One region of the Streptomyces sp. NPDC002104 genome, then DNA from elsewhere that is predicted to be linked to it. Evidence: riboswitches for the same ligand, from Rfam matches in the RefSeq annotation. Region 1 holds a riboswitch; the other holds the start of a gene.
The links. Region 1 has a riboswitch for glycine ahead of gcvP (aminomethyl-transferring glycine dehydrogenase). Riboswitches for the same ligand answer to the same signal wherever they lie in the genome.

Region 2: another riboswitch for glycine. It lies ahead of gcvT (glycine cleavage system aminomethyltransferase GcvT); the one in region 1 lies ahead of gcvP (aminomethyl-transferring glycine dehydrogenase).

What each region holds. Positions count from the first base shown of each region.
Region 1 covers NZ_JBSFDF010000076.1:10,590-17,672, reverse strand. Annotated here, with positions in the region: gene ACWCP2_RS35830 (hypothetical protein) at 401-1,021, shown strand; gene ACWCP2_RS35825 (DUF5999 family protein) at 1,300-1,506, shown strand; gene gcvP (aminomethyl-transferring glycine dehydrogenase) at 1,586-4,471, opposite strand; glycine riboswitch at 4,670-4,768, opposite strand; gene ACWCP2_RS35815 (PRC-barrel domain-containing protein) at 4,887-5,252, shown strand; gene ACWCP2_RS35810 (DNA polymerase IV) at 6,032-7,083, opposite strand, start outside.
Region 2 covers NZ_JBSFDF010000028.1:36,251-43,333, forward strand. Annotated here, with positions in the region: gene glyA (serine hydroxymethyltransferase) at 1-782, opposite strand, end outside; gene gcvH (glycine cleavage system protein GcvH) at 797-1,177, opposite strand; gene gcvT (glycine cleavage system aminomethyltransferase GcvT) at 1,283-2,398, opposite strand; glycine riboswitch at 2,582-2,685, opposite strand; gene ACWCP2_RS23040 (AAA family ATPase) at 2,904-3,587, shown strand; gene ACWCP2_RS23045 (enhanced serine sensitivity protein SseB) at 3,762-4,472, shown strand; gene ACWCP2_RS23050 (enhanced serine sensitivity protein SseB C-terminal domain-containing protein) at 4,540-5,280, shown strand; gene ACWCP2_RS23055 (ABC transporter permease) at 5,775-6,770, shown strand; gene ACWCP2_RS23060 (ABC transporter substrate-binding protein) at 6,873-7,083, shown strand, end outside.

The DNA.
Region 1 (7,083 bases):
ACTGGCGGGGAGCGCGCGCCGGTTTGGCCGACAGGCGCTTTGGCACATTCACCTGGCAAGCCGCTCTGCGCAAATACAGCGTAGACCTTGCCAGTTATCGATAACCGGCGCTTTTCAGCCGAGCGCTCATCCGGTAACCTCCGAGGTCAGCGCAGAATTTTTGCGCGCACCCGGCATGAATGCCACGTCAGCGGGACCGGTAACCGCCTTGTCGGCAATAGGCGGGACAGCTAGCCGAAACACTGCGTGAACACATGTCAGATAAACTCCGCAAGCGAGGCAGAGAGTTGGCGCGCGGCCATTGCCCCTCAGCCCCCCTCTGACCCCAGAATGCGACAGCGCCGTCCGCACCCCGCACCCGCCCCGTTCCACAGGTCTCCCTAGCGAGAGGCGACCCACCATGCCGCTGCACGTCCCTCCGGCTCCCGCGCCCGCCCTGCGCAGTGTCCTCGCGGCCCTCGGTTCCCCCACCGCCGTCCACGAGGCGCACACCCCGGCCCTGCGAGCCCTTCAGGGCCCGATGACCGCCGAACTTCCCCTGCCCGTCCACGTCCTGGACCGGCTGCACATCTCCGGGCTGACCGCCGGCGGCAGGCCGCCGCGCACCCGGCTGACCGGCTGGCGCTTCCTGATCCGCAGCGGGGACCGCTACGTCGCGGCGGCCGACACCCGGCTGACACCGGACGGATGGGCTTTCTCCCACTTCTTCGAGGGGCCCTACGTGGCCGCCACCGAACGCGCGCTGCGCCAGGCCGAATCGCTCGGCAAGAACTACCAGCCCCGCTTGCTGTCCGTACCGGAGCTGTACATGCTGACCCTGTGGCTGCACGGATCGGTGGGCGCCGACGCCTCCGCCGGCCTGCCGGCCGCCGCCGACCTCCTGGTCCCCCTGGCGCCGGCCCCGCCCGGCATCGCCGCCTACCGCCCGCACCCCGTGTCCGAACTGCTGCCCGTACTGACCCACAGGCTCACGCCGACGGCCCCTCCGGTACCGCCCTCCATGGCCGCACCGGCCGCCTAGACCGGTCTCTGGCCGGTTCTGCCCATTCGGCCTAGCCCACTCGGGCCCCCGGCGAACCATCCGAAATGACAGGGGAGTTGGCCTGAACCGCCCGCACGGGTGATGCGTCATCAATCTATGAGGACAGCTGCCGGGAAATCCCTCCGGACACCGTGCCGTGGGGGAACACTGGGGACTCTGACCGAGCCAAGTCGTTGATACGGGGGGCGGCCATGAACCACGCGCACAACGCACCGAGCCGCAGCACACAGACCACACCGCAGCGAAAGAACGCATCCATGTGCCAGCACAAGCCAGCATGCCCGACCGCCGACTCAGCCGACAGGGAGGCCGCGCACCCCGTGGCCGTTCACCCGGAACAGGGCTGGAGCCTGCTGTGCAACGGCGTCCTGCTGTTCGAGGACACCGGTGAGCTGCTGCCGGACGGCCAGATCATCGCTCCGAACCGGCCGCTGGCGGCCGCGCAGGTGATGAAGGCGGCCTAGCCGACGACGGAACCGAAAGGGGCCGGCCCAGGAGGAAACTCCCGGACCGGCCCCTTCGTCACATCAGCACATCAGCTGATCAGTTGTCGTACTCGTCCAGCGGCGGGCAGGAGCACACCAGGTTCCGGTCGCCGAAAGCACCGTCGATGCGGCGCACCGGCGGCCAGTACTTCTCCGCGGCCGACACCCCGCCCGGGAAGACGGCCTCGTCACGGGTGTACGGGTGGTTCCACTCGCCGCCCAGCGCCGCCGCCGTGTGCGGGGAGTTGGCCAGCGGGTTGTCGTCCACCGGCCACTCGCCGCCCGCGACCCGCTCGACCTCGGCGCGGATGGCGATCATCGCGTCGCAGAAGCGGTCGATCTCGGCCAGGTCCTCGGACTCCGTCGGCTCGATCATGAGCGTGCCGGCGACCGGGAAGGACATGGTCGGCGCGTGGAACCCGTAGTCGATCAGGCGCTTGGCGATGTCGTCGATGCTCACGCCGGTCGCCTTGGACAGGGGGCGCACGTCGATGATGCACTCGTGCGCGACCAGGTTGCCCGGGCCGGTGTAGAGCACCGGGTAGTGCGGCTCCAGGCGCTTGGCGATGTAGTTGGCGCCGAGCACCGCGACCTGGGTGGCGCGCTTGAGACCCTCGCCGCCCATCAGGCGCACGTACGACCAGGAGATCGGCAGGATGCCCGCCGAGCCCCACGGAGCGGCCGAGATCGGGCCGACGCCCGTCTCCGGACCGGCCGTCGGCTGGAGCGGGTGGTTCGGGAGGTACGGGGCCAGGTGCGCCCGGACACCGACCGGGCCGACGCCCGGGCCGCCGCCGCCGTGCGGGATGCAGAAGGTCTTGTGCAGGTTCAGGTGCGAGACGTCGCCGCCGAAGTGACCCGGCTTGGCCAGGCCCACCAGGGCGTTGAGGTTGGCGCCGTCCACGTAGACCTGGCCGCCGGCGTCGTGCACCTGGGCGCAGATGTCGGCGACGTGCTCCTCGAACACACCGTGCGTGGAGGGGTACGTGATCATCAGCACGGCGAGCTCGTCGCGGTACTGCTCGATCTTCGCGCGCAGGTCGTCCGCGTCCACCTCGCCGTCGTCGGCGGTCTTGACGACGACCACCTTCATGCCGGCCATCACGGCGCTCGCGGCGTTGGTGCCGTGCGCGGAGGACGGGATGAGACAGACGGTGCGCTGCTCGTCGCCGTTCGCCCGGTGGTAGGCGCGGACGGCCAGCAGGCCGGCGAGCTCGCCCTGGGAGCCGGCGTTCGGCTGAATGGAGACCTTGTCGTAGCCGGTGACCTCGCAGAGACGTTCCTCCAGCTCAGTGATGAGCGTGAGGTACCCCTCGGCCTGCTCGACCGGGGCGAACGGGTGCAACTGGCCGAATTCGGGCCAGGTGACCGACTCCATCTCGGTGGTCGCGTTGAGCTTCATGGTGCAGGAGCCCAGCGGGATCATGCCGCGGTCCAGCGCGTAGTCCTTGTCGGAGAGCTTGCGCAGGTAGCGCAGCATCGCCGTCTCGGACCGGTGCTGGTGGAAGACCGGGTGCGTCAGGTACTCGTCCGTACGCAGCAGCCCCTCGGGCAGCGCGTCGGCGGTGTCGGCGTCCAGCGCCTCGATGTCCGCGGTGACGCCGAAGGCGGCCCAGACGGCCTCGACGTCGGCGCGCAGGGTCGTCTCGTCGCAGGCCATGGAGACGAGGTCGCCGTCGACCTGGAAGAGGTTGACGCCACCCTCGCGGGCGGCGGCCACGACCTCGGCGACCCGGCCCGGAACCCGCACGGTCAGGGTGTCGAAGTACGAGCCGTGCACGACCTCGACACCGCCGGCCTTCAGGCCCGCGGCCAGCAGGTTGGCGTAGCGGTGGGTGCGGCGGGCGATCGTCCGCAGCCCGTCCGGGCCGTGGTAGACGGCGTACATGCCGGCCATGACGGCGAGGAGCACCTGCGCGGTGCAGATGTTGCTGGTGGCCTTCTCGCGGCGGATGTGCTGCTCACGGGTCTGCAGCGCGAGGCGGTAGGCCTTGTTGCCGTCCGCGTCCACGGAGACGCCGACGAGGCGGCCGGGCAGCGAGCGGGCGTGCTTGGCCTGGACGGCCATGTAGCCGGCGTGCGGTCCGCCGAAGCCCATCGGGACGCCGAAGCGCTGGGTGGTGCCGACGGCGATGTCCGCGCCGAGCTCGCCCGGGGAGGTCAGCAGGGTCAGGGCGAGCAGGTCCGCGGAGACGGCGACGATGGCGCCGAGACCGTGCGCCTGCTCGATGACCGGCTTGATCTCCCGCACGGCGCCGGAGGCGCCGGGGTACTGCAGGAGCACGCCGTAGACGCCGCGCTCGGCGATCTCAGCCGGAATCCCCTCGCTGAGATCGGCGACGACGACCTCGATGCCGATCGGCTCGGCGCGGGTCTGGATCACCGCGATGGTCTGCGGCAGCGCGTCGGCGTCGACGAGGAAGACGTTGCCCTTGGCCTTGCCCACGCGGCGGGCCAGGGTCATGGCCTCGGCGGCGGCGGTGCCCTCGTCGAGCAGCGACGCGCCGGAGGTCGGCAGACCGGTCAGTTCGGCGACCACGGTCTGGAAGTTCAGCAGGGCTTCGAGGCGGCCCTGGGAGATCTCCGGCTGGTACGGCGTGTACGCCGTGTACCAGGCCGGGTTCTCCATGACGTTGCGCAGGATCACGGGCGGCGTGAAGGTGCCGTAGTACCCCAGTCCGATCATGGACGAGAGGACCTGATTGCGGTCGGCGAGCTCACGCAGCTCGGCGAGCACCTCGGCCTCGGTCCGCGCCTCGGGCAGGTTCAGCGCGGCGGTGGTCTTGATCACATCCGGCACCGCGGCGGCGGTGAGCTCGTCCAGCGAGCCGTAGCCCACATGGGCGAGCATCTTCGCCTGCGCCTCGGCGTCCGGGCCGATGTGGCGCTGCTCGAAGGGGATGCCTCGCTCCAGCTGGGAGAGCGGAATGCGGTTGGCGGTCATGTACGGAGGCCTCCTGGTCGTACGACCTGCGAGGGGCACCACGGCGCGGGCACCCGGACGGCCTCCCCCTCTGTCATCACAACCTGAGAGCTTCACCGGGCCACGCGGGGATCGCCCACGAGATCCGGCTTTCACCGTCGGTGAGGAGAGGGACCGGCACTGCGCGCCCGGTACCCGCCCCTGCTTTCCAGAGTGGCCTCACCACGTGCGGTACGTATGCCTGAGAGATTCCGGGGAGGATTTGCTCCTTCGGCGCCTCCGACTCACTCTTTCGGAGGACTCTCCCGCACAGGGTCAACAGCCATCACCCAGCCTACCAGCGAGGATCTGGGCACCTCCCTCGAGTGGCCCCCTCTCCGGAAATGCACTTTTGTAGTCATTACGGAGGAGTTGCGCCCAATGGAGGGACCGGACCGTGCAGACCGACATCGATCCCCGCAGCCTGATCGGCCGCAAGGCGTTCGACCGCAATGGCACCAAGATCGGCACCGTCGACGAGGTCTACCTCGACGATGCCACGGGCGTCCCGGAATGGGCCGCCGTACGCACCGGCCTCTTCAGCCGGGACGCCTTCGTCCCGCTGGAGCCCAGCGAGATGGTGGGCGACACCCTGCACGTGCCCTTCGAACGCTCCCTCATCAGGGACGCCCCCGACTTCGGCGTCGGCCGCCACCTCTCCCCCGAACAGGAGCTGCAGCTCTACCACCACTACGGCCTGGACCTGGCCCTCCCGTCCGACTTCCACCACGACTTCGGCCACACGTCCCCCGACCCCCAATAGCCCGCCCCGATCCGGACCGCACCGCCCCGCACCACCGGGCCTCCCCCACCGGAACCCCACTCTCCGGACGCCCCCGGGTACAGCGGCAGCCCCGGCACGGTCCGCTGCCGGGGCACACCCGCGTACGCACCGGAACACCACACCGGCCCGGCACAGTCCCTCGCCGGACGCACCCTCGCGCGTACGCACCAGACCACGACGCCCCGGCAGTCCGCTGCCGGGGCACACCTGCGCGCGCACCCGAGCACCACGCCGGCCCGGCACAGTCCCTTGCCGGACGCACCCTCGCGCATAAGCGCCAGAACACCACGACGGCCCGGCAGTCCGCTGCCGGGACACACCTGCGCGCGCACCCGAGCACCACGCCAGCCCGGCACAGTCCAATGCCGGGGCACACCTGCGTACGCACCCGCGCACCACGACGGCCCGGCACAGTCCCTTGCCGAGCGCACCCTCGCGTGCACGCCACGGCGGCCCGGCACAGTCCGCTGCCGGGGCACACCTGCGCGCGTAAACCAGAGCACCACGGCGCCCCGGCACGGTTCGCTGCCGAGGTGCACCTTTATGCGCACGCACGCGAAACCACGGCAGTGCGCCGGGGCACGGCACCGCTGGGCCAGCGGTGGCCGGACCGGAACGGGCCTCAAGACGCCCGACTCGCTGCTTCCTGGTCTCGGCTCCCGCTCCCGGCGCCCGCTCCCCGCCGACCAGCCCGGGCAGCGGGTCACCCCTCGCCGCGCAGCCGGGCACATGCCGGCACAGCAGCCTGAAGCGACCTCTCAGGCTCGCTCCGGAGCAGTCGAACCCCCGACCCCCATGGCCTGGTCCCCGACCAGCGGCATCGGATCGGACGGCTCCAGCTCAGGATCGTCCACCAGGAACGTCCGGACCCGGCCCGGCTGGGATCCGGGCTGCTCGAACCGTACGGTCACCCGCCCGACGCCACTGCCCTGCACCCACCCCGGCCCGTACACCGCATGCCGCACATCGCTCCCGGCCGGCCACCGCCGCTGAACCACCCCTTCAACGCCCCCCGGCACCACGCCGCCCCCAGCCCCCTCCCCTTGCCGCACCCCCGGCCCCTGACCCGGCTCCGGATCGCGCCCCAGTTCCCGCCCTTGGCCCTGGCTCGCGCCCTGCCCCGGACCCTCGCCCTGGCTCTGGCCCTGCCCCTCGCCCCGACCCTGGCCCTGGCCCTGGCCCTGACCCTGACCCTGACCCTCGCCCTGACCCTGGCCCTCGCCCTGGCTCTGGCCCTGGCCCTGACCCTGGCCCTCGCCCTGGCCCTGGCCCTCGCCCTGGCCCTGGCCCTGGCCCTGGCCCTGACCCTCGCTCCGGCTCTGGCTCTGGCCCAGACCCTCGCTCTGGCTCTGGCTCTGGCCCCGACCCTGGCTCTCGCCCTGGCTTGCGCCCCGACCCTGACCCTGAACCTGGCCCTGGTTCTGGCCCTGGCCTTGGCTCTCGCCCGCGCCCGCGCCCTGGCCCTGACCCTCGCCCTGGTTCTGCCCCTGACTCTGCCTCTGACCCTGGCCCTGGCTCTCACCCGCGCCCTGGCCCTGGCCCTGACCCTGGCCCTGACCCTCGCCCTGGTTCTGGCCCTGGCCCTGGCCCTGGCCCTGACCCTCGCCCTCATCCTGCTGGGCAGCCTCACTCTGCCCGGCCTGCGCCCCGGGCTCGGGTTCGCCCTGCTGGCCGCGCTCGGTACCCGGGCTCTGCCCAGTCCTCGCCTCCGGCCCGGGTTCGCCAACCTGGCCGTGCTCGGCACCACCCTCACTCAGCTCAGCCCTCTCCCCCGGCCCAGGCCCCCCACCCCGCCCTTCCTCGGCACTCC
Region 2 (7,083 bases), on a different contig from region 1:
GGGCCGCCCTGCTGACCCGGGAAGACCGCGGAGTTGATCTTCTTGGCCAGCTCCTGCGTCGACAGGATGACACCGCCGCGCGGACCGCCGAGGGTCTTGTGCGTGGTGGTGGTGACGACGTGGGCGTGCGGCACCGGGTTCGGGTGCAGACCCGCGGCGACCAGGCCGGCGAAGTGCGCCATGTCGACCATCAGGTACGCGCCGACCTCGTCCGCGATGCGGCGGAAGGCGGCGAAGTCGAGCTGGCGCGGGTAGGCGGACCAGCCCGCGACGATCAGCTGCGGCTTGGACTCCTTGGCGAGGCGCTCGACCTCGGCCATGTCGACCTCGCCGGTCTCGTCGACGTGGTACGGGACCACGTTGTAGAGCTTGCCGGAGAAGTTGATCTTCATGCCGTGGGTCAGGTGACCGCCGTGGGCCAGGTTCAGGCCCATGATCGTGTCGCCCGGCTTGATCAGCGCGAACATCGCGGCCGCGTTGGCCTGCGCGCCCGAGTGGGGCTGCACGTTCGCGGCCTCGGCGCCGAAGAGCGCCTTGATGCGGTCGATCGCGATCTGCTCGACCACGTCGACGTGCTCACAGCCGCCGTAGTAGCGGCGGCCGGGGTAGCCCTCGGCGTACTTGTTGGTCAGGACCGAGCCCTGGGCCTCCATGACGGCGACCGGAGCGAAGTTCTCCGACGCGATCATTTCCAGGGTGGACTGCTGGCGCACGAGTTCGGCGTCGACGGCGGCGGCGACGTCCGGGTCGAGCTCGTGGAGGGGAGTGTTCAGTACAGACATCAGGGTTCCCTGGGTCAGTTGCCGGCGGTGAGCTTGGCGTACTCGTCCTCGGAGAGCAGGTCGGCCGGCTCCTCCGTGACGCGTACCTTGAAGAGCCAGCCGCCCTCGAACGGAGCCGAGTTCACGAGCGCCGGGTCGTCGACGACGTCCTGGTTGAACTCGGTGATCTCGCCGGTGACGGGGGAGTACAGGTCGCTGACCGACTTGGTCGACTCCAGCTCGCCGCAGGTCTCGCCCGCGGTCACGGTGTCGCCGACGGCGGGAAGCTGGGCGTAGACGACGTCACCGAGCGCGTTGGCCGCGAACTCCGTGATGCCGACCGTCGAGACGCCGTCGACGGCGTCCGACAGCCACTCGTGCTCCTTGCTGAAACGCAGCTGCTGGGGGTTGCTCATGACCTGATTCTCCTGGATGCGGGGGAGTGGATACGAACGGTGGTCGTGCGGGACCGGCGCGAAGCCCCGGCCGGCGGTCAGGCGCGGTACGAGTGCGGTACGGGGCTACTTCTGCCGCTTGTAGAACGGCAGGGCCACGACCTCGTACGCCTCATGCGTACCGCGAATGTCCACGCCGACGCCGGAGGTGCCGGGCGCGGCGTGCGCCGCGTCGACGTAGGCCATCGCGATCGGCTTGCCCAGCGTCGGTGACGGGGCGCCCGAGGTGACCTCGCCGACGACCTGGCCGTCGAAGGTCACGGCGAAGCCGGCGCGCGGAACGCGGCGGCCCTCGGCGATCAGGCCGACCAGCTTGCGCGGCGCCTTGGAGGCGGCGCGCTCGGCGGCGGCCTCCAGGGCGGCGCGGCCGACGAAGTCGCCCTCCTTCTCGAACTTCACGACCCGGCCCAGACCCGCGTCGAACGGGGTGAGGGAGGTGGTCAGCTCGTGCCCGTACAGCGGCATGCCCGCTTCCAGGCGCAGGGTGTCGCGGCAGGACAGGCCGGCCGGGACCAGGCCGACGCCCTCGCCCGCCTTGGTCAGCGCCTGCCACAGCTCCACGGCGTGCTCGGGCGAGACGAACAGCTCGAAGCCGTCCTCACCGGTGTAGCCGGTACGCGCGATCAGCGCGGGCACCCCGGCGACCGTGCCGGGCAGGCCGGCGTAGTACTTCAGCCCGTCCAGGTCGGCGTCGGTGAGGGAGGCGAGGATGCCGGGGGACTGCGGACCCTGCACCGCGAGCAGCGCGTACGCGTCGCGGTCGTCGCGGACCTCGGCGTCGAAGCCGGCGGCGCGCTCGGTGATCGCGTCCAGGACCACCTGCGCGTTGGAGGCGTTCGCGACGACCATGAACTCGGTCTCGCCCAGGCGGTAGACGATCAGGTCGTCGAGGATCCCGCCGTCCTCCTGGCAGATGTGCGTGTAGCGGGCACGGCCGACGCCGACGGTGGAGATGTTGCCGACCAGCGCGTAGTCCAGGACCTTGACGGCCTCCGGGCCGGTCAGGGTGATCTCGCCCATGTGGGAGAGGTCGAAGAGTCCGGCGCTGGTGCGGACGGCGTTGTGCTCGTCGCGCTCGCTCCCGTACCGCAGGGGCATGTCCCAGCCCGCGAAATCGGTCATGGTCGCACCGAGGGAACGGTGCAGCGCATCGAGGGCGGTCAGGCGGGGGGCAGTGCTCATGGGTGTGGCTCCCGGGTCCCAGGGCATGACATGACGAGGAGGAGTTCCTCCCCATCTGTCATCGGAACCTGAGAGGTTCGCCGAGAGTTCCCCGCTTCCAGGGGAGGCCATCGACTTGCACCTTGGGTGGAACCGTCGCCGGGGCCCTCAGGGGCGCCTGCGCGGCTCGCTTTTCAGATCTGCCTCATCCACGCGGTACGGGGCCTGAGAGATTCAAGGGAGGTACTTGCTCCTTCGGCGCCCGGGCACCGCCTTGCGGCGTGCCGGGACTCTCCCGCGCGGATTCAAGCGGCCGGTATGCAGTTAGGTGTCCAGATGGCGCACATCATTGCACGAGGTGCGGCCGAATGGGGGAGGGGGGCGGCAGGTGGGGCGGACCGGGAGCGGGCGGGGAACGGAGCCGGAGCGGGCCCGGAGCGGAACCGGGGGCCCCGGATTACCGTCTCTTTACACTCAGGGGGAACGGGTCCGGGCGGCCCGGGGCGGGGGAGGGGAGGCGAGCACTGTGCGGAGATTCGGAGTACTGGCGGCGACGGGCACCGCGGCCGTCGAGGACGCGGTGGCCGGCGTGCCGCCGCAGCGCGGGGCCGTACGGGATCCGGCGGCGGGGACGCCGGCGGAGCCCGGGGCGGTACGGGACCTGCGCGGGGCCGAGGGCCCCCGGCGGCTCCGGTTCGCCGCGGGGGACGTCGTGGTGGTCTCCGGACTGCCCGGCGGCGGCAAGAGCACCCTGATCAAGCGGGCCGCGGAGGGCGGCGGCATCGACTCCCAGGACGCCCGCGAGCGGTGGGAGCGCCGGATGCCGGCCGCCCTGCCCTACGCGGTGTACCGGCCCGCGGTCCGGATCGCCCACTACTGGGGCCTGTGGCGGGTGCTGCGCTCCGGGGCCCCGGCCGTCGTCCACGACTGCGGTACGCAGAGCTGGGTCCGGGCGCTGCTGGCCTCCGCGGCCCGGCGGCGCGGCCGCGTGCTGCACCTGGTGCTGCTGGACACCACCCCCGAGGAGGCCCGGGCCGGGCAGGCCGCGCGGGGCCGGGGGGTGTCGGCGTACGCCTTCGCCCGGCACCGCGGCGCCGTGGCCCGGCTGCTGCGCGAGGCCGAGGCGGGCCGCCCGCCGGCCGGCTGCGCGTCGGTGACCCTGCTGGACCGCCCGGCGGCGTCGCGGCTGACGTCGATCGGCTTCCGCTAGCGGCGCGGTTCGTACGGGCACGCGGGGGCGCCGTACGAGGAAGCCGTACGAGGAAGGCAGTCCGGGCCGCCGTGCGGGCGGCCCCCGGCGGGGGTGTCGCAGGCGCCCGTTAATCTCGGGACGCTCGGGCCGGGAACCCCGGGCCGAGACCAAGGCAAGCGAGTGGAGACGTACATGTGGCCGGGTAACGAGCTGGAGCAGGTGCTCGGGGCGGCGCTCGGACAGGCGGACGCCGGGGGGCGGATCCTGGAGGTCCTCGGGCGGAGCGATCTGTGGATCCCGCTGCCGGGCGGGGTGAACAGCCTGAGCCTGCCCACGATGGACATCGACGGCGCCGCCTACGTGCCCGTCTACAGCTCCGAGGAGCAGTTCCGCGCCTGCGTCGGCCCCGGCATGGACTTCGCCGTCGCCCCCGCCGCGGACTTCGCCCGGGGCCTGCCCCCGCAGCTCGGCGTCGCGGTCAACCCGGAGGGATCCGTCGGCGTGCCGCTGCCCCCGCAGGCCGTCGCCGAACTGTGCCGCACCGGCCGCAGCCCGCTCGACGGGCCGGCCGGCGGTGGCCGGGTCCGGCTCTACGAGCCCGACTGGCAGGAGGACCCGGTCGAGTTCCTGAGCGCCGCCGCGGAGGAGTTCCGCGCCACCGGGGTCGTCGCCTCCGCGCACCGCTGCCTCGCCAGCGTCGAGGGCGGCGCGCCGGAACTCTACGTCGGCGTCCACCTGCTGGGATGGGAGCCCGGGATGCGAAACGCCCCGATGGACGCGCTCGGCCGCGCCCTGACCCGCGTACCGCCGCCCTGGCCGGTGCAGTTGATCCTGCTCGACGCCGCCGACGACCCGGTCGTCGACTTCATCGTCACGCGCGTACGCCCCTTCTACCTGCCGTAGTGACGCTTAAGCTGGTGGCCGACACGCGTGGACGACGGGCGGACGAACAGACGAAGAGGGGTACCGGGTGAGTGCGTCAGGCACGGCCGCGGTCGGGCAGGTCGAGCACATGCTGCGCCAGGTGACTCCCGGGCGCTACGAGAGCTACGAGTCTCTCCTGCACGCCCTGGCCGAGGGACGGCTGTGGATGCTCCTCTGGCAGGGCCGGCCCGGCTCCCCGGAGGCCCAGTACGGCGGCATGGAGGTCGAGGGCCTCGGGTACGCGCCCTGCGTGACCTCCCCGCAGGAACTGGCCGCCAGCGGCTGGAACCGCGGGTACGAGGTGGTCACCGGCCGGGACATCGCCCGCGCCCTCTACCCCGACCGCTGGGGGCTGTGGCTCAATCCGCACGCCCAGGGCGGCGGCGTCGGCCTGCCCTGGGCAGACCTCCGCCGGATCGCCACCGGGCTGGAGCGGATGCCGGCCGGCCCGCTGCGGCTGTCCGAGCCCGCCATCGAGCTGCCGCAGTTCTACGGACTGCTCACGCAGCACGCGCACCGCACGCCCGCCGTCCGCTCGCTGCGCCGCGCCTGGGTGCAGCCCGCGCTGGGGTCCCCGTACCTCGCCGTCGGGCTCGACCTGTACGACGCCTCCGCGCACGCCCTGGAATCGGTGCGGGAAATGATGCGCCAGTCCGTCGGCGCGGTCCCCGAGGGGGTGCCGGTGTGCACGGTCGCGCTGGCGGACGAGCACGACCCGGTGGCGATGTGGCTCCGGGCGCAGACCAGGCCCTTCTACGACCGCGAGGGACAGGCGCCCGCCTACTGAGACATCGGCATTCAGCCACCGAAGGCCGCACGGAACGCCCGTTCCGCGCGGCCTTTGCGTTGTCCTGATTTCGACGCTGATGTACGCCCAATAGGCATGCTCGTAGGCCGAGTTGGGCGCCATGTCCGATTCCGTACCGAACAGGACGTCTTGCTCCGCTCAGGTGACAGCGAAGTCCGGATAACGGGAACTCGACCCTCAGATCACGGTTGCGCATCCATTCACCTGCGGGTCTGGCGGCTGATCGAGCGCCCGATGAAGACTCCCCACCCAAGAGCGGGTGAGTCCTCCAAAGGCGATCCGCTCACGGGAACTTCGCCTGTTGTTTCGCACAGCACCACGCGCATCACCAGCACCAGTACCAGCACCACCCCGTTCCGCGGTTCCGCGGAACGCATCCGTACCTCGCACTCCGAGCGCCACTCCGCACCAACGCCGCCACAGCGGCGGGCATGGGCCGGCCCACCCGTCGGCCGAGAGGGGTCCCCACCACGATGACGGCACCACTGCACGACATGAGCGCGGAGACACCCGCACCCGTGTCCGTAGCCGACGTCCCCGCCAAGGCCATCGAAGGCCGCTCGCCCGGCCGCATCGCCTGGATGCGGCTCAAGCGCGACAAGGTCGCGCTGGCCGGCGGTTTCGTCGTGCTCCTGCTGATCCTCGTCGCACTCTTCGCGCCGCTGATCGTCAGCGCGTTCGGCCACCCCCCGGAGGAACTGCACGAAGACATGCTGGACCCGCTGCTGGGTCTGCCGGCCGGCAACTACGGCGGCATGAGCGGCGACTTCCTGCTGGGCGTCGAGCCGGTCAACGGCCGCGACGTCTTCAGCCGCATCGTCTACGGCGCCCGCATCTCGCTGCTGGTGGCCTTCCTGTCCGCCTTCGTGGCGGTCTCGCTGGGCACCTTCTTCGGCATCGTCGCCGGCTACTTCGGCGGCTGGGTCGACGCGGCCATCAGCCGCGTCATGGACCTGCTGCTCGCCTTCCCGCAGCTGCTCTTCATCATCGCGCTGGTCTCGGTCGTCCCGGCCAAGCTCTGGGGCTTCGAGGGATCGGGGCTGCGGATCGCCGTACTGGTCCTGGTGATCGGCTTCTTCGGCTGGCCCTACATCGGCCGCATCGTCCGCGGACAGACCCTCTCGCTGCGCGAACGCGAGTACGTCGAAGCCGCGCGGAGCCTGGGCGCGGGCCGGATGTACATCCTCTTCCGCGAGCTGCTCCCGAACCTGGTCGCGCCGATCACCGTCTACGCGACGCTGATGATCCCCACCAACGTGCTGACCGAGGCCGCGCTCAGCTTCCTGGGCGTCGGCGTCAAGCCGCCCACGCCGTCCTGGGGCGAGACCCTCTCGACGGCCGTGCGGACCTACGAGGACGATCCGCTCTTCATGATCTTCCCCGGCACGGCGATCTTCATCACCGTGCTGGCCTTCAACCTCTTCGGCGACGGCGTCCGCGATGCCCTCGACCCGAAGGGCTCCCGTTAGCCGTCCCCGCAGGTCATCCCGCAGGGCACCCGCAGGCCAGAACCGCAGGGCACACCGGAACCCGGCTTCGAACCGGAATCACAACGGAGGGTTGCGAGCATCGTGACTACCCATCGCATGTCCAAGCGCAGGCTCGTCGCCGGCACGGCCGTCGTGCTCGCGACGATGCTGTCCGCGACCGCCTGTGGCGGAGACGACGGCAAGAAGGACGAGGGCAAGCCGGCCGCCTCGGGCGGCTTCAACGCCGCCATAGGCAAGGTCGCCAACGCTTCCACGAAGAAGGGCGGCGAGCTGAAGTTCGTCGGTACCCAGG